4 regions of the Exiguobacterium sp. SH0S2 genome follow, and region 1 is predicted to be linked to each of the others. Evidence: riboswitches for the same ligand, from Rfam matches in the RefSeq annotation. Region 1 holds a riboswitch; each other region holds the start of a gene.
What was found. Region 1 has a riboswitch for S-adenosylmethionine ahead of mtnK (S-methyl-5-thioribose kinase). Riboswitches for the same ligand answer to the same signal wherever they lie in the genome.
Positions count from the first base shown of each region.

Region 2: linked by a shared signal. The riboswitch ahead of msrA (peptide-methionine (S)-S-oxide reductase MsrA) and the one ahead of mtnK (S-methyl-5-thioribose kinase) in region 1 are both predicted to bind S-adenosylmethionine.
Region 3: linked by a shared signal. The riboswitch ahead of EVJ21_RS10435 (methionine ABC transporter ATP-binding protein) and the one ahead of mtnK (S-methyl-5-thioribose kinase) in region 1 are both predicted to bind S-adenosylmethionine.
Region 4: linked by a shared signal. The riboswitch ahead of metK (methionine adenosyltransferase) and the one ahead of mtnK (S-methyl-5-thioribose kinase) in region 1 are both predicted to bind S-adenosylmethionine.

Region 1 is NZ_SJVB01000002.1:604,925-609,401, forward strand. Features, by position in the region: gene mtnA (S-methyl-5-thioribose-1-phosphate isomerase) at 1-519, opposite strand, end outside; gene mtnK (S-methyl-5-thioribose kinase) at 516-1,670, opposite strand; SAM riboswitch class I at 1,752-1,854, opposite strand; SAM riboswitch class I at 2,060-2,162, shown strand; gene EVJ21_RS07780 (2,3-diketo-5-methylthiopentyl-1-phosphate enolase) at 2,234-3,388, shown strand; gene EVJ21_RS07785 (2-hydroxy-3-keto-5-methylthiopentenyl-1-phosphate phosphatase) at 3,385-4,035, shown strand; gene EVJ21_RS07790 (methylthioribulose 1-phosphate dehydratase) at 4,032-4,477, shown strand, end outside.
Region 2 is NZ_SJVB01000001.1:77,598-82,074, forward strand. Features, by position in the region: gene EVJ21_RS00395 (four-helix bundle copper-binding protein) at 43-375, opposite strand; tRNA gene EVJ21_RS00400 (tRNA-Ala) at 491-563, opposite strand; gene EVJ21_RS00405 (GRP family sugar transporter) at 708-1,571, shown strand; gene msrA (peptide-methionine (S)-S-oxide reductase MsrA) at 1,601-2,119, opposite strand; SAM riboswitch class I at 2,181-2,280, opposite strand; gene EVJ21_RS15405 (hypothetical protein) at 2,325-2,486, opposite strand; gene EVJ21_RS00415 (amidase family protein) at 2,607-4,001, shown strand; gene rlmN (dual-specificity RNA methyltransferase RlmN) at 4,071-4,477, shown strand, end outside.
Region 3 is NZ_SJVB01000003.1:352,319-356,795, forward strand. Features, by position in the region: gene EVJ21_RS10425 (MetQ/NlpA family ABC transporter substrate-binding protein) at 1-455, opposite strand, end outside; gene EVJ21_RS10430 (methionine ABC transporter permease) at 485-1,147, opposite strand; gene EVJ21_RS10435 (methionine ABC transporter ATP-binding protein) at 1,137-2,165, opposite strand; SAM riboswitch class I at 2,244-2,349, opposite strand; gene EVJ21_RS10440 (thioredoxin family protein) at 2,802-3,059, opposite strand; gene EVJ21_RS10445 (PTS sugar transporter subunit IIC) at 3,250-4,305, shown strand; gene gcvH (glycine cleavage system protein GcvH) at 4,350-4,477, opposite strand, start outside.
Region 4 is NZ_SJVB01000003.1:290,497-294,973, forward strand. Features, by position in the region: gene EVJ21_RS10125 (GNAT family N-acetyltransferase) at 1-52, opposite strand, end outside; gene EVJ21_RS10130 (YtxH domain-containing protein) at 217-714, shown strand; gene metK (methionine adenosyltransferase) at 755-1,963, opposite strand; SAM riboswitch class I at 2,095-2,214, opposite strand; gene pckA (phosphoenolpyruvate carboxykinase (ATP)) at 2,533-4,104, shown strand; gene EVJ21_RS10145 (alpha/beta hydrolase family protein) at 4,138-4,477, opposite strand, start outside.

The sequences.
Region 1 (4,477 bases):
GACGTAAAACGGAGCGAGCGCAGTCCCGTAACGCGACGTCGCGATCGCCCCGGCGTTACAGATCGTTAAGACGTTCCCCCCTGCTGGCAGCACCGTGAGCGCATGCTCCCCGATGGCCCGATACGTGTCGACGTCTCGCTCGAACAGCGCGATGGCCCGATGTTTGATGTCAGTCGCGATCCTTTCAAAGTCGTCTCCGACGTTGAATCCGAGAAGCGACTCGATCACGTTTTGCAGATTGACCGCCGTCGGACGGGTCGCGATCAACCGACGGCCGACGAGGTCGAGCCGGCGTGTGAAGTCCGGGTCATCTTGAAGCCGGACCGCTTCTTTCGCGAGCACGAATGCGCCGAAATAGGCGATGGCCGGCGCGCCTCGGACTTGTAACGTCTCGATGGCGTGCTCCGCCTGTTCGAGCGTCGCGATCGTCACGTACCGCTCCTCATGGGGCAGTAACGTTTGGTCTAAAATGACGAGCTCGTCCCGGTTCGGGTCGAAGCGAATGTTTTGGACTGTCATACGCGTACCCCCGCTAACAGCGTCACTAAATCATCGATCGAACGGATATCGTGGCGCTGTTTAATGAGCGTCGTGCCGAGCGTGAGCGCTTCCCGTTTCCGCTCGAGCCGGACCGTTTCCGGTAACGTCTCGAGGTCATTGACTCCTGCGAGGCCGATGGCGCGGCGAATCAGTTCGCATCCGGCATAGCCGATCGTGTCGCTAAAGATGGTTTGAAGTAGCTCATCGACGAATCCGTCCGTGTTGAACGGTTCGACCGCCGTCTCAAACTTCGTCCGGAACGTCTTCTCAAACGTCTCCCATACCGTCAATACGTCCGTGAACCGTTCGAACCGTTTGAGTGGGTCATGGAACGTCGATAGCGTCAAATGGGCGACGATTTGCCCGATGTCAAAGCCGAACGGTCCATAAAAAGCGAACTCCGGATCGATGACTTTCGTCTCTTGTTGCGTCGCGAAGATGCTGCCTGTATGTAAGTCCCCGTGCAAGAGCGCGTCGTGTTTCGTGACGAAACCGACTTTCAGTTTCGTGACCTCCACTTTCAATTTCTGGTCACGCCAAAGCGCTTCGACGTCCTGACGGAGCGCGGTTTCGATGTTGTTCGATTCGGCATCTTTGTACGGATCGGTGAAGATCAGTTTTTCAGTGATATCGCATAGTTCCGGGTTGTAATAATCCCGTTCTTTCCGCTTCTTCTCAATCGGGCCGGCCGCATAGTCGGACGTCTCAAACAACGTCTGTCCTAAAAACTCACCGATGTGACGGGCAAGTTCAGGATACGTTTTCCCTTCCAAATAGCCCGTCCGGACGATATCAAAGTCGGACAAGTCTTCTAAAATCGTGTAGGCGAGCGTCCGGTCACTGCCGAGAACGACCGGGACGAAACGCGGGACGACGCTGGCGAATTCGCGCAACGCGAGCTGCTCGATCCACGCCCGTTCAAGTGTGAGCGGCCAACTCTCGCCGACGACTTTCGCATACGGTAGCGCCTGCTTGACGATGAGGCTCGTTTCGCCTTGACGGATGCGGAAGACGAGGTTCAAGTTGCCGTCCCCGATCTCCTCGCAATGCGCGATGCCCCCATCTTCGAGTAACCCTAACGTTCTGACGTGCTCGACGACTGTCTGTTCTGTAAATGGTTGATAAGCCATGTCTGTTTCCCCTTTCGGTATATTCCCCACAAAAAAAGCCCCTTTCTCCGCGAGAAAGAGGCACAGCCGTAACGGTTGTTCCTCTCATCTGTCAGACGTATGTCTGGTGGATGTAGCACCGTGCCTACTGGTCGGTTGCTGCGGCGTCATCGGGCCAATTCCCTCTGCCAACTCGCGATAAGAGTGTCGTATTCGATTGTGTGAACTTGTTGTGATGAATAATACGGACTCGACCCCACCTTTGTCAACGGCAATTTGCTGGAGCAACGGTCACTTTTTTTATGCATATATGGTAACAACGAACTCAAACTTTTTTTCTCAAAAAAAGGAATTGACGAACCGGATATTGTGTGACAAAATTCAATTAAATTTCACAACTTCAAAATACATTCTTATCAAGAGCAGACGGAGGGGACAAGCCCGATGATGTCGCAGCAACCGACCCGATTGGGCACGGTGCTAATTCTTGCAGCGTAAGCTGAGAGATAAGAGTTCATTTTTTTATGATGACCTCTTGCCTCGGCATGGGGTCATTTTTTGTTTGACCGGAAGGAGGAACGAACATGAGTATTACTGCCACATATGAAATCAGCCGGACGGACCGCGTCGCGACTGTCGCCGAGAAAATCGCCCTCGAACTGACCGTCGGCACGTGGACGGAACTGCCTCACCTAGAGCAAGAACAATTAAAGGCGTATCGGGGCGAGATCGTCTCAACGACGCATACGGAAACGACGAGCCGCTTCACAATCCGTTATCCGCTCCATAACGTCACGCCCGACTTCTCATCCATCTTGACGACGACGTTCGGGAAATTATCGCTCGATGACTCGGTACGCTTGATCGACTTAACGTTACCCGAAACGCTTGCATCTGAATTCCCCGGAGCAAAGTTCGGTGTTCAAGGCGTTCGTGAGTTGCTCGACGTCCATGATCGCCCGCTCGTCATGAGCATCTTTAAAGGGATCATCGGCCGTGATTTACGCTTCTTAGAACAGCAACTTCGAGACCAGCTCGCCGGCGGCATCGACATCGTCAAAGATGATGAAATCCTATACGACAACCCGCTCACTCCGTCGCTTGAACGAGCTAAAATCGGAGCGGCCGTCATCCAAGAACAGTTCGAAACGACCGGGAAACGTTCGCTCTATGCCATCACGCTCAGCGGTCCGGTGTTCGGGCTGCGTGACCAAGCGCTCCGCTTGATCGAGGCGGGCGCGACGGCACTGTTGTTCAACGTCTATACATACGGGCTCGACACACTCCGCGAACTCGCGAGCGATCCAACAATTAACGTCCCGATTTTGGCGCACCCGGCGTTCGCCGGCGCCTTGACCGGCTCGATCAGCCACTCGCTCTTGCTCGGAAAATTGATCCGCCTCGCGGGGGCCGACTTGACGCTGTTCCCGTCCCCATACGGTTCACTTGCGACACCATCCGATGAGGCGTTCGCGATTCGGGATAGCAGTGCTCGGCCGCACTGGGCGAAGCCGATTCTACCGGTCCCGTCGGCCGGCATCCATCCGGGGCTCGTCCCGGACATCATCCGTGATTTCGGCACAGACGTCGTCATCAACGCCGGCGGCGGCATCCACGGTCACCCAGACGGCGCGGCCGCCGGGGCCCGGGCGTTCCGACAAGCGATTGAGCAAGTATTGGGCGTGGCGAGCCAGACGAACGAGCTCGAGGCCGCGTTAAAGGCGTGGTCAAAACAATGACGATTCACATCTTGTGTGACTTCGATGGGACGATCACGGCCGAGGACAACATCATCGCTTTGATGCGGGCGTTCGCACCGCCCGAATGGCACGCGCTCAAAGACGATGTGCTCGCTCAAGACATCTCGATCCGCTCCGGGGTCGGGCAGATGTTCCAGCTGTTGCCGAGCGCTGACGCTTCGGCGTACCGTGACTACTTGCTGGACCGCATCACCTTGCGCCCAGGTTTCCCAGCATTTTTGGAAGAGATCCGAGAACATGGCTGGAAGTTCGACGTCGTCAGCGGCGGCATGGACTTTTTCGTGCACCCGATCTTGCAAGACCACGTCGCGCCGGACCACATCTACTGTAACGTCGCCGACTTCTCAGGCGAGACGGTACGCGTCGACTGGCCCTACGCCTGTGACGCGCATTGCACGAATGATTGTGGTTGCTGCAAACCGACAATCGCCCGGACGATCGTCGATCCCGTTGATCGCTTGATCGTCATCGGTGACTCGGTGACCGACTTCGAGATCGCCAAACGGGCCGATTTCGTCTACGCCCGTGGGCAACTCATCACGCTCTGTGAAGCAGAAGGCATCGCCTACGCCCCGTTCGAGACGTTCGACGACATCACCCATCACATGAAGGAGGTGCACGTATGAGCGTGACCGCACGTTGGCTTGAACTCGCCGACATTAAAGACGAACTCGCCGCGCGCGACTGGTTCCCCGGAACGAGTGGCAATTTGGCGATTCGTGTCTCCGACGACCCGCTGACCTTCCTCGTCACGGCGAGCGGACGCGATAAACGAAAACGGACCGCGGACGATTTCGTCCTCGTCGACGCGGCCGGCAGGTTACTTGGCGAACAAACTGGTAAACCGTCCGCTGAGACGCTGTTACACGTCGAGGTGTTCAACAAGACCGCGGCGGCGTGTTCACTCCACGTACATACGGTCGACAACAACGTCATCTCCGAGCTCCATGCCGTGAACGGTGAGGTCGTCTTCACGGGGCAAGAGATCATCAAGGCACTCGGGTATTGGGAAGAGGACGCGGTCGTCCGGGTCCCAATCATCGACAATCATGCCGACATCCCGACGCT
Region 2 (4,477 bases), on a different contig from region 1:
CTGTACAAAAAAAGTCTAACACAAGGTTAGACTGGAAAGCGATCATGCGGCCGAGAGGTGCCTACACGCCTCGGCGCAGCGCAAGCACGCCTCAGAGCAACGTTGGCAATGGTCGTATAAGTGACGCCCGCATTCGACGGCACACGTATCACACACTTGCGCGCAGAGCGCCGCGATCGGTCTTGTGAACGCAGAGTCAGTTTCGAGCGCGTTCAAGGTGAGTGTGGCGACTTCGGCACATTCTTTCGTCAACCGGATACATTCCGAGACCATCAGCAGGTCTTCTTCTTGTAAACATTTCGAGAAGCAATGGTTGCTCGCCCGGATACAATCGATCACGGCCAAAATCGTCTCTTCGACAGAGGCTCGGTTCATTGGAAGTCCCCCTTAAGATAAATGATGTCTTACAATCATTACCCGGTTCGTGTCGACTTAAACCGAGGCGGGGACACAAAAAAGCCGGCCCACATCAGTGGACCGACTTAAGGAATGGAGCATAGCGGGCTCGAACCGCTGACCTCCACGCTGCCAGCGTGGCGCTCTCCCAGCTGAGCTAATGCCCCGTTGGAAATTATTATATCATTCTAATAAATGATTTGGCAACAAGAAAAACGAAAGAAGTTTGAAAATCATTTTTTTGAAGTTTAATGAGCGCTAGAGCCGGGAAGAATAGACAGAATGTTATATTAAGAAAGCAGGTGCAACGTATGGAGATGATTTTGCTAGCGCTACTGCCCGCACTCATGTGGGGGAGTATCCCGCTTATCGTATCTATTGTCGGCGGCAAGCCGATTCAACAATTGATCGGCACGACGATCGGCGCGATGGTGATGGCGGTTGTCATCGCGCTCGTCTTCAAACCAGAGTTCACGACGCTCGCGATCGTGACTGGTTTCATTTCGGGTGTGTTCTGGGCGCTCGGACAGTACCTTCAGTTCCAGTCGTTCCAAATTTTAAGCGTCTCGAAAGCGATGCCGATCAGTACAGGGATGCAGCTTGTCGGGACATCACTGTTCGGAGTCATCGTTCTCGGGGACTGGAAGACATCGACCGAGCTATGGCTCGGCTTCTCGGCCCTCGTTTTGATCATCATCGGGGCCGTCATGACGTCATATCAACAAAATAAAGAATCGGACAGCAGTAGTGCTTTGAAAAAAGGGCTACTCGTGCTCCTCGTTTCGAGCATCGGTTACGTGACGTACGCCGTCCTGACCAACTACTTTGAAGTCGACGGCATCACCGCCATCCTACCGCAGTCACTCGGGATGTTCATCGCCGCGCTCTTGTTCAGCCTTCGTGAAAAAAATGTGAAAAAGTTTGATCCGAAAACGTTCAAGAACATCTTCGCCGGGCTTGCCTGGGGGATCGGGAACTTCGGGTTGTTCGTCTCGAGCGGAGAAGTCGGCATCGCCACGTCGTTCGCACTGTCTCAACTGAACGTCGTCGTCGCGACACTCGGTGGCATTTACTTGTTAAAAGAAGAAAAGACGTCGAAAGAACGTGTCTTCGTCTTTATGGGGATCGGTCTGATCGTGGTCGCTGGATTCATGCTCGGGCTCGCCAAGAGCTAAAAAAACGACGGGCATGGGGCCCGTCGTTGTCAGCTTGTCCACGTCTGGTCGATGAACTCGTCACGGCCAGATTGTTTCCGGTCCGCTTTATAGTGGGCCGGATTTTTTTTATGATAATCTTGATGATAGTCTTCGGCCGGGTAAAAGACGTCAGCCGGTAAGATTTTCGTCACGATCGGTTGTTTGAACTTTCCGCTCGCGGCGAGCGCGTCGCGACTCTGTTCTGCCGCCACGCGTTGCTCTTCCGTATGATAGAAGATGGCGGGCGCGTATTGTTGCCCGCGGTCTTGGAACTGGCCGCCGTCGTCGGTCGGATCAGTCTGAATCCAATACAATTCGAGCAGGCGCTCATATGAGAATTGAGAAGGATCGAACGTGATCTCGACGACCTCGTAGTGACCACTCGTGCCTGTCTTGACGTCTTTATACGTCGGATTGTTAACGTGTCCGCCTGTATAACCGGATACGATTCCTTCGATTCCTGGCTGTTCCTCGAACGGTGTCACCATGCACCAAAAACAACCACCTGCGAATGTAGCTTTTTCCAAAATAAAATCCCCCTCATGTTCATTCCAAAAAAACGCCCATGTCATCGACATGAGCGTTTTGTCATATCGTCCAAGGCGATGCCTTGCTGGAAGTAGCACCTTGCCGAAGCAGGTTGCTGTGAAGTCGTAGAGCCAGGTCTCTCGTTCACTCAAGATATCGATATGTAGTTGGTGACAGCATCATATCATCTGTCTCGTTTAAACGTCAACGATTTGGTGTGCGCCGAAGTTGAAATAGCGTGGCACCAACAATCAAGATAATGAGGGCGATGGACGCAGGGAATGCCCACGGCAAATCATCCCCGAACAATTGTAGAAAGAACAGGGCGAACACGGACAGTAAAACAAGGATGTAAGAGCGGGACATGGCTACCTCCAATAACGTTTCTTCTAGTGTAACAAGTTGCACATCCAATGGCGATAAAAACAAGGAGATTCGATGCATTCAGCGAATACCGAATAACATTGCCTATAAGGAGGGAATTGGATGCAAGACTTATTTGAACTAGACATCGAGACCGCACAGCGCGGATATAAAGAAGGGACGTTCACGGCCCGGGACGTGACGGCCTACTATTTGACACGGATCGCTAGCTTGAACGATAAACTGAAAGCGGTCATCCAAGTGAACCCGGACGCGTTGTTCGAGGCTGAGGCGGCTGACCGTGCCTACCGACGCGGAGACCGGCTGCCACTCCTCGGTATTCCCGTTTTACTCAAGGACAACATCGAGACGGCGGGACTCATGAGGACTACTGCCGGCGCCGTGGCGCTCGAGCATCACTTTGCCGGTCGTGACGCTGAACTCGTCCGTCGCCTCCGTGAGCACGGGGCGGTCATTCTCGGCAAAGCCAATTTATCGGAATGGGCCAATTTTTTGACGGAGGACATGCCGAACGGATGGAGCGGGGTCGGTGGCCAGACGCTCAATCCGTATGGTGACAATCTCGACGTCGGCGGTTCGAGTTCTGGTTCGGCGTCAGCGGTCGCTGCGAACTTGACGATGCTCGCTGTCGGCAGCGAGACGAGCGGGTCGATCATCCACCCGAGCGTCCATAACGGCATCGTCGGCATCAAACCGACGGTCGGGCTCATCAGCCGGAGTGGGATCATCCCGATTTCGCGGTCGCAAGATACGGCCGGTCCGATGGCGCGGACGCTCCGCGACGCGGTGCTCGCACTAGAAGCGATGTGCGGGGAAGACGACTCGGACCCGGCGACGACACATCTACCGGCCGGTCCACCGTACCGGACGTGTCTCGACGAACGTCAAGCCGTCGGCATGCGCGTCGGTTTCGTGAAGGCTGAACTGTCGGATGAAGAACAGACGCTCTATCAAGCGGCGCTGGCGTTACTCAAAGCGAGCGGGGTCGAGCTCGTCGAAGTCGACCTGCCGTCAAACGACGGACTTGACCAAGGCGACGTCCTCTACCATGAGTTCAAGCTCGGGATCGAGGCGTATTTGGCGACGACAGCGCTCCCGTATGAAACGCTCAAGGACTTGATGGACTGGAACAAGCTTCACCCGGAAACGATCCCGCACGGACAAGTTACGTTCGAGAAAGCGAATCAGTTATCAGGGCGTTTGACCGAGTCGAGCTACCTCGAGCGACGCTTAGCCGACGTAAGGCACGCGAAAACGGACGGCCTCGATCGTTTATTGATGGAACAAACGCTTCACGCCCTGGCGTTGCCACACGACTTGAATTACGATATGGCGGCGAAGGCAGGGCACCCGACGGTCACGATCCCATACAAGCTCAAACAGAGCGGGGCACCGTTCGGGCTGTCATTCACGGGTACGAGCTATGCGGAACGAGACCTCATCCGTATCGCCTACGCGTTCGAACGCCACGTGACGCGTCCGATCCCGCCTATGTAAGAACGTTGCACCTGTCGCTCACGTCCGCTACAATGGTACGTATGCGGATTGAAGAAAGGACAGATTACAATGAAATCATCTATATATGGGCTGACATTTGATCAGCTGTCGGACGCTTGCGTATCTTGGGGATACAGTGCCTACCACGCCAGACAAATATGGGACTCGCTTTACATCGACCGTGTCAGACGGCTCGACGAAATCGCGGTTCGTCCCGAAGTGCGCGAACAGCTTGAGGCGAACTATGCGCTGACGACACAAGAACTGTTCGTCAAACAAGAAGCGGGTGACGGCACGGTCAAATTCTTACTTAAACTGCACGACGGGCATTATATCGAAACGGTGCTCATGCGCCATAAGTATGGACGTTCCGTCTGTGTGACGACACAAGTCGGGTGCAACATCGGCTGTAGTTTCTGTGCGAGCGGCCTCTTGAAAAAAACACGCGACTTGACGGCGGGCGAGGTCGTCGAACA
Region 3 (4,477 bases), on a different contig from region 1:
ATCGTCAAGATTCGTCCGTGGTCAGCGACCGACGAGCTCATGATGATTTCAGCGCCGTCCGGAAGCTCATCGAGTGATTTGTAGTCTTGTGAGTAGACACCGATCGGCTCGATGTGGACGCCGCCGGCTGAAGCGAATTTATAGTCTTTGTTCTCAGCCATTTGTGACTCGAGGTACGGCTCGTGTTGGAAGTAGTTCGCGTCGAGTTCGCCAGCTGCGAGCGTCTTGTTCGGGAGCACGTAGTCTTGGAACTTCTTGATTTCAAGCGTGTAGCCTTTTTCTTCATATTCGTCTTGGACGTGCTCTAAAATCTCGGCGTGTGGTACGTTCGACGCGCCGATGATGAGCGTCTTATCGTCGCCCGAGCCTGATTCCGAGTCCCCGCCGCCACATGCCGCGAGAATTGTGAGTGCTGATGCTGCTGTCAATCCGAGTACTGTTTTCCATGATTTCATTATAAAACCCTCCATATGATTGTATTTGATTAAGCTGATCGCTTATCGATTTTTGAGACGAGTCGATCGCCGATAAACTGAACGACGAAGACGATGACTAAGATCAATACGGTCGCGACGAACGTGACGTCGCTTTGTGAACGTTGGAACCCTTCGAGGAACGCTAAGTTCCCGAGACCACCACCGCCGACGACTCCGGCCATGGCCGTGTAACCGACGATGGCGACGATCGTCACGGTGATGCCTGACACGATGGCCGGGAGTGCTTCCGGGAACAACACTTTATAGACGATCTGCCATTTCGTCGCGCCCATCGACTCGGCCGCCTCGATGACACCGCGATCGACTTCGCGGAGTGCGAGCTCGACCATCCGTGCATAAAACGGGGCCGCACCGATGATGAGCGCCGGGAGCGCCGCCGTCGAACCGAGCATCGTTCCGACGAGAAGGAGCGTGAACGGAATGAGCAAGATGATCAAAATAATGAACGGGATCGAGCGGAACACGTTGACGACCGCACTGATGATCGTGTAAATCGGACGATTCTTCATCATGAGCGGTTCGTTCGTGACATATAAGAGCATGCCGAGGGCGAGACCGATGACGAATGTCGCGGCTCCTGCGACGAGCGTCATATAGAGCGTCTCCCACGTCTGTTCGAGCATGACTTGCCAATCTACATTAGGAAACATCGCTTTCTACCTCCACTTCCACTGCCTGCGATCGGATTGAGGCGATGGCCCGCTCGACTTCAGCCGGCTCTCCGATCAATTGGATGAATAGCGTTCCGAGCGCGCCGACTTGCGACTGCGTCACGTTACCGCCGATGATGTTGAAGCCGATGTCGTGCTGTTTCAACACTTCCGATAAAATCGGCTGTTCGGCCGTCTCGTTCAAGAACTTGAGTTTGACGATTTGGCCACTCGGATAACGTGCTTTCAAATGCTCGAACGTGAGCGACATGTCGTCGACGGCACCGATCTGTTTGACGAACTCTTTCGTGATCGGCTGTTCCGGATGTTGGAACACGTCCGCGACTTGGCCGGTCTCGACGACTTTCCCTGCCTCCATGACGGCGACGCGATGACAGATTTTTTGGATGACGTGCATCTCATGGGTGATGAGGACGATCGTCAGTCCGAGTTTCTTATTGATGCTGACGAGCAGTTCGAGAATCGAATCGGTCGTCTTCGGGTCGAGTGCGCTCGTCGCTTCATCGCAGAGGAGCACGTCTGGATTTGTAGCGAGCGCGCGGGCAATCCCGACTCGCTGTTTTTGACCGCCCGATAGTTGCGACGGATAGCTGTCTTCACGTCCGGCGAGACCGACGAGATCGACGAGCTCTTGGACGCGGCGTTTACGTTCACTGGCCGGTACCCCAATCAGTTCGAGCGGGAAGCTGATGTTCTCAGCGACCGTGCGCGACCATAATAAGTTGAAGTGTTGGAATACCATCGAGACGTTTTTGCGCACCCCGCGCAGTTCTTTCGGAGTGAGCTTCGTCAGCTCGCTCCCTGCGACGACGATCTCACCGCTTGACGGTGACTCGAGTCGGTTGAGCAGACGGATGAGCGTCGACTTCCCCGCCCCTGAATATCCGATTATTCCAAAAATTTCGCCGCTCTCGATTGTGAGCGACACATCATCGACCGCCTGGACTCGACCGTTCTTCGTGTCGAACCATTTGGCCACATTACGTAATTGAATCAATACCTTTCCCTCCTGACAACAAAAAAAGTACACACGTTTGAGCAAACGTGCGTACTTTATCGGTACGGACAACGATTGCTCTCATCTTCCAAGGTTCTCACCTTGCTGGAATTAGCACCATTTCGGATTGCTCCGCGGTTGCTGGGCGTCATAGGGCCAGTCCCTCAGCCTCTCTTGATAAGAGTGTTGTTTATTCGATTAGCTTTATAATAGCGACACATTATTTTCATGTCAAACTATTTTGTGCGAAAAATCAAAAAAAGGTGCCATCCGAGGATGACACAGAACGTAGCACCTTGAGTCACGGAAGGACAACCCATAGATGAAACTCTTTTGCCCGATCAGAGTGTTCATCCTTATATGGGGGATTCAAGCCATCCATCACTCGGCCTTAGAACGTACCATGCGGTTACGCGGTAGGTGTCCCTGCGCTTGATTTTTTTGGGGGACAATCGAAGGGAAGGTCCACCTAAAAGTCGCGTAAAGTGATGCACCGGCTGTTCTAAAACGTCTTGATGGCTGGAGAATCTCGTCCTATATTGTGTTCAAGTAAGATGTTGTAATGAATATACCATTCGTGAACTTTCTGTGTCAACTGATTATTTAAAATTTTCTGATTATTCTAATCATCCTATCTCATTTAACGAAAGATAGGACGTGCTGCACGTTTTGGAACGCATATAATCGGTCTTCGACTTGGCCGTCTTTAAGCTTTAACAGCGCCGGGACGCTCATGACTTGATACGCTTCTAACTCTTGCGGGATAAAGTTGGCGTCCTGCTTGTCAATCGCGAGTGTCGGGTCGACCGCTTCGACGACGGCGAGCATCCGCTCGGCCACAGCGCATGTTCCACACATCGGGGCGTATATATATAACAATCCGTCTGTAATCATTGTTCTCACCTCTTTTATAAGTATATGAATGTGAGCCGATCTGTTCAAAAGTTGTGCTCACCCCACGAATTTTCTGAATCGTTCAACATTTCCTGTTGACGCTTCACGAAAAGAGGCATAGTATGGTCATTAACTTTAACGCTTTCGTACATAACAGCGTATACGTAGAAAAGGACAGGTGAATCGACTTATGACGGAACAAACGAAACTGACAGGCAAACAATTTTTGATGAACGTATTGAACGGACTCAGTCTCGCTATTTTAATCGCCCTCATCCCGAGCGCATTGCTCGGTGAATTAACGAAAGCCATCTTACCGTATTTTCCGTCTTTGCAGTTCATCTTAGACGCGACGACGATCGCGATGCGCCTACTCCCGGTCATCATCGGTGTCACCGTCGCGATGCAATTCGGACGCTCGGCGCTCGAGGCCGGGACGATCGGTATCGCGACCCAGGTCGGGAGCGGCGCTATCCGTATCGAGGAAGGCGCGTTCCTCATGGCGGGAATCGGCGACGTCATCACGGCCGGCGTGACCGCCGCCTTCGCGACATATATGGTAATGCAGCTGTCGCCACGCTTAAAGACGTACACCGTCCTCGTTTTACCGATGACGGTCATCGTCATCGCCGGCGGAATCGGCATGTTCTTACTCACGTACATCTCACAGATCACGACGTACATCGGCACCGTCATCATGACGATGACTGAACTCCAACCGATCGTGATGGGCATGTTGATCGCGATGGCGTTCTCGCTCATCATCGTCTCCCCGATCTCGACAGTCGGGATCGCGACGGCGATCAGTCTGTCCGGTGTTGCCGCCGGGGCCGCTAACCTCGGCGTCGTCGCAGCCGGTTTTGGTCTCGCTATCGCCGGGTGGCAGATGAACGCGACCGGGACGTCGCTCGCTCACTTCCTCGGCTCACCGAAAATTCAAATGGCGAACTTCGTCCGTCGTCCGATCATGATGCTGCCGGTGCTCGCGAACGCGGCCATTCTCGGGGCGCTCGCCGGTATCCTTCGTATCGAAGGAACACCGATCAGTGCCGGATTCGGTGTCTCTGGACTGATCGGACCTGTCAACGCCCTGCACTTGATGCCAGGCGGCTTCGCGCTCTGGAACGTCATGCTCGTCATCGTCTTGTTCGGCCTCATTCCGGTGACGCTCGGGATTGTCTTCTACCGACTGTTCAACCGGACATCACTCATCCAGCCTGAACATTACCGCCTCGACTTCGACTAAATCAAAAAATCCCGGCTTCTCATAAAGAGAAACCGGGATTTTTGTTAGCCTTGAATCATCGCTTCATATTCTTCGGCTGACATGAGTTTGTCGACGTCCGTTGAATCGTTCAACTCGACTTCGATCATCCATGCGCCTTCGAACGGTGCTTCGTTGACGAGTTCCGGCGAAT
Region 4 (4,477 bases), on a different contig from region 1:
CGATATCTCGAATCGTGGCGGCATCTTCTGGTACGGCTTCCCGCATCTTCATAACAGCTTCCCCCTTTTGGCCAATCTAGTACTATCATTCCCCATCACGTAAAAAATATCCTGCCCTTCTATTACTTTTTCGTGTCGAAATCAAGCAGAACGTTATTTTCTATTTTAACTAGGGTATATGAGTACCAATGCCAACTTACAAAGGAGTGTTTAGACATGGAACCAACATTACAAAACGATCCGCACGCAGCTAACGCTAACAACCCGAATCGCCAATTCGACCAAACCAACTCGGGTGGTCCTAGAATCAACGTCGTGACCGGGATGCTTCTCGGTGCGCTCGTCGGCGGTCTGATCGCCCTACTTAGCTCGTCGAACCGCGAGACGACGAAACAGTCGCTCACGAATGCGAAGTCGTCTGTCGGCGGTCTCGTCGACACGATCAAAGAAGATCCGGCCGGTAAAGCGTCTCAAGTCATCGAGCAAGTGAAATCGGCGTCAGGTATGATTCAAGAAGTGTCGACCGATGTGCAAAACGTCTATGAAAAAGTTGTCGGTGAAGTCGACACGGTCAAAGAAGACGTGAACAAAGTCGTCGAGACGGCCCAGGAAACAAAATCAGATTTGCAAGATATTGGTGAGAAAGTCGTCGAGGCGAAAGATACGGCACTCGGCAACGAGAACGCAACAAACGAAAATAAACCACAAGCATAATAAAAAACGACCTTTCGCGAGAAAGGTCGTTTTTTATTGCTTATGCGAAGCGTTTTGCGCCTTCTTCAAGCACTGCCGCTTTGTCCGTCTGCTCCCATGGGAGTTCAACGTCTGTGCGACCAAAGTGTCCGTAAGCTGCTGTCTGTCTGTAGATCGGGCGACGAAGGTCGAGCATCTTGATGATGCCGGCCGGACGAAGGTCGAAGTTCTCACGAATGAGTTCAACGAGCTCAGTCTCGCTCAATTTACCAGTGCCGAACGTGTCCACCGCGATTGAAACCGGGTGTGCGACACCGATCGCGTATGCAAGTTGAACTTCCGCTTTGTCAGCAAGTCCAGCTGCCACGAGGTTTTTCGCCACGTAGCGGGCCGCGTATGCTGCCGAACGGTCAACTTTGGTAGGATCTTTACCTGAGAACGCACCACCGCCGTGGCGAGCGTATCCACCGTATGTGTCGACGATGATTTTACGTCCTGTAAGACCTGCATCACCTTGTGGTCCACCGATGACGAAACGGCCAGTCGGGTTGATGAAGTATTTTGTCTCGGCGTCGATGAGTTCAGCCGGGATGACTGCTTCGATCACGTGTTCTTTAAGGTCCGCTTGGATCTGCTCGAGCGTGATGTCTTCTGCGTGTTGCGTCGAGATGACGATCGTATCGATACGGACCGGGTTGTTGTCTTGGTCGTATTCGACAGTTACTTGCGTCTTACCGTCTGGACGAAGGTAAGTGAGCGTTCCGTTTTTGCGGACTTCTGCCAAGCGACGTGACAATTTGTGAGCGAGTGAGATCGGGAGCGGCATGAGTTCAGGTGTCTCGTTCGTTGCATAACCGAACATGAGGCCTTGGTCACCGGCACCGATCGCATCGATTTCTTCGTCAGTCATTTGACCTTCACGAGCTTCGAGCGCTTGGTCGACACCGAGTGCGATGTCTGCCGACTGCTCGTCGATTGCTGTGAGTACAGCACAAGTCTCAGCGTCAAAACCATATTTGGCGCGCGTGTAGCCGATCTCACGAACAGTTTCACGTACAACTTTCGGGATATCCACGTAAGTCGATGTCGTGATTTCACCAGCTACGAGCACGAGACCTGTCGTGACAGACGTCTCAGCCGCAACGCGGGCGTTTGGATCTTCAGCCAAAATTGCATCCAAAATCGCATCTGAGATTTGGTCACAAATTTTATCCGGATGTCCTTCAGTGACGGACTCCGAAGTGAAAAGTCGACGGTTCAAGTTTGACATTTCGAAAAACCTCCTATTAATAAGGGTGATGTGTGGACGGTACTCGTTCCCCTTACGCGTTGCTTTGGGACGGTAATGAAAAAAACCTTTCGCCACGTTCAATGGGAAAGGTTGAATCGTTCTTCCTTACCCTCTTATCGTTCGAAGCTGTCGCTTCGCTTCAGGATAGCACCTTTTCCGAAAAAGACTACAGGATCGGACGGTTGCTGGGCTTCGTAGGGCCTTGTTCCCTCCACCGCTCAGAATAAGAGTATCCGTTACGAACACCATCATATAAATGCCATACCGTTCTGTCAAGCGTATCCGCTTAATTTGTAAATTTCTTCGTAATCACGGAAATCATTTATGTTTGTGAAATATCAAACATTTTTTTGACGGTTTCCGTTTTTTCACTCCCCGCTTATACAGAATATGTTAGAATGTCTTTGTAAGAAAGCGCTTACTTTAAAGGGTAAAGAAATGCTTGTTTTTGATTAGTGTGTCACATATAATAAAAAGTGTCATACTAATTAATCGCGGAAGTATGCGGATTTCATCCACATCTATTTAGGGGAAAGGTGGGATTCAGGATGGCGACTACGCTCCTGAAAATCGAAGAATTAATTAAGGGTGCCGATGTATTACGGAACTTAACGGTTCCAGAACTGGTGGAAGAAGCCATTCGTAACGGTGAAGGCGTACTGACGAAAGACGGGGCTTTATCGGTCAGTACAGGGAAATTCACAGGGCGGTCACCGAAAGACAAATTCGTCGTCCAAGATGAAGTCAGCAACTCGTTAGTGGACTGGGGTCCGGTCAATCAGCCGATCGCAGAAGACAAGTTCACCGCTCTTCTCGACAAAGTCCTCACTCATCTCGAGACGAAACAGAAGCTGTATTATCTCGAAGCTTCGGCTGGAGCAGATGAGCACTACACGCTACCGGTACGCGCCATCACCGAGTATGCGTGGCACAGCTTGTTCGCGAAGCAGTTGTTCTTGCGAGAGTGGCCGACGAGAGCTGCGTTTGACCCATTCACGGTCATTTATGCACCGAGCTACAAGGCCGACCCAACAGTTGACGGGACGAACTCAGAAACGTTTATCCTCGTCTCGTTCGCCAAACGTACCATTCTGATCGGGGGAACAGAATACGGCGGCGAAATTAAAAAATCGATTTTCTCGGTCATGAACTTCCTATTACCTGAACAGCACGTCTTGTCGATGCATTGCTCGGCCAACGTCTCGGACGCCGGGGAGACGGCGCTCTTCTTCGGACTATCGGGCACGGGCAAGACGACGCTCTCGGCCGATACGGAACGTCATCTCATCGGTGACGATGAGCACGGTTGGTCACCAGACGGCATCTTCAACATCGAAGGCGGTTGCTACGCCAAGACGATCAACTTGTCGCGTGAGAACGAGCCGCAAATTTATGACGCCATCCGTTTCGGCTCGTTGATTGAAAACGTCGTCTTGAACGAAGACCGCTCAGCCGACTACAAAAACATCTCGCTTACCGAGAACACGCGAGCAGCTTACCCGATTCAATTTATCGATAACGCGATGCTCCCTTCACGGGCCGGTCACCCGAACACGATCGTCTTCTTGACGGCCGATGCTTACGGGGTGCTCCCGCCGATCAGCAAGTTGACGAAAGAGCAGGCGATGTATCACTTCCTATCCGGCTACACGTCAAAACTAGCCGGCACGGAGCGCGGCGTGACTGAGCCACAAGCAACGTTCTCGACTTGCTTCGGCTCACCGTTCTTGCCGCTCGCCCCGGAACGGTACGCCGACATGCTCGGTAAGTTGATCGAGCAGCATAACGTCGACGTCTACCTCGTCAACACGGGTTGGACCGGCGGGGCTTACGGTGAAGGGTCACGTATGAAGCTCAGCTACACACGGGCCATGGTGAACGCCGCGATCAACGGTCAATTGCGTGACGTCGACACTGTGAAGCACGACATCTTCAACGTCGACATCCCGGTCCATATCGATGGCGTCCCACAAGACGTGCTCAACCCACGTGACACTTGGAAAGATACGGCTCATTACGATGTCGAAGCGCGAGCGCTCGCCTTGAAGTTCCAACAAAACTTTAAACGATTCACGAAAGCGAGTGAGAAAGTCATCGCGGCCGGCCCAATCGTCTTTTAACTCAAAATGACTAGTACCCCGCTCGGGTACTAGTCATTTTTTTCTTGCAATCGCCAACATCCAATCCATCGCTCGGTCCGTCGTCTTCCATTTTTCCCAGAACGGGAGCTGATGGGCGAACGGCAAGATCCAAAGCTCTGCTTGCGAACCGATCTTGTCGGCGAGGGCGGTCGCATGACGAAGCCGGACTTGCTCGTCGTCCGTCCCATGAATGAGTAGCGTCGGCGCCTGCCAGTCTTTGAAGAGCGGAGACCGTTCGACATACGCCTCATGGACCGCCTCCGGGTCTCCCCCGGTCATCCGGCGCAACATCTTCCGCATCGAACGCTGTTCTTCATACGTCCACTCCAAATTCGTCACACCCGCCCACGAC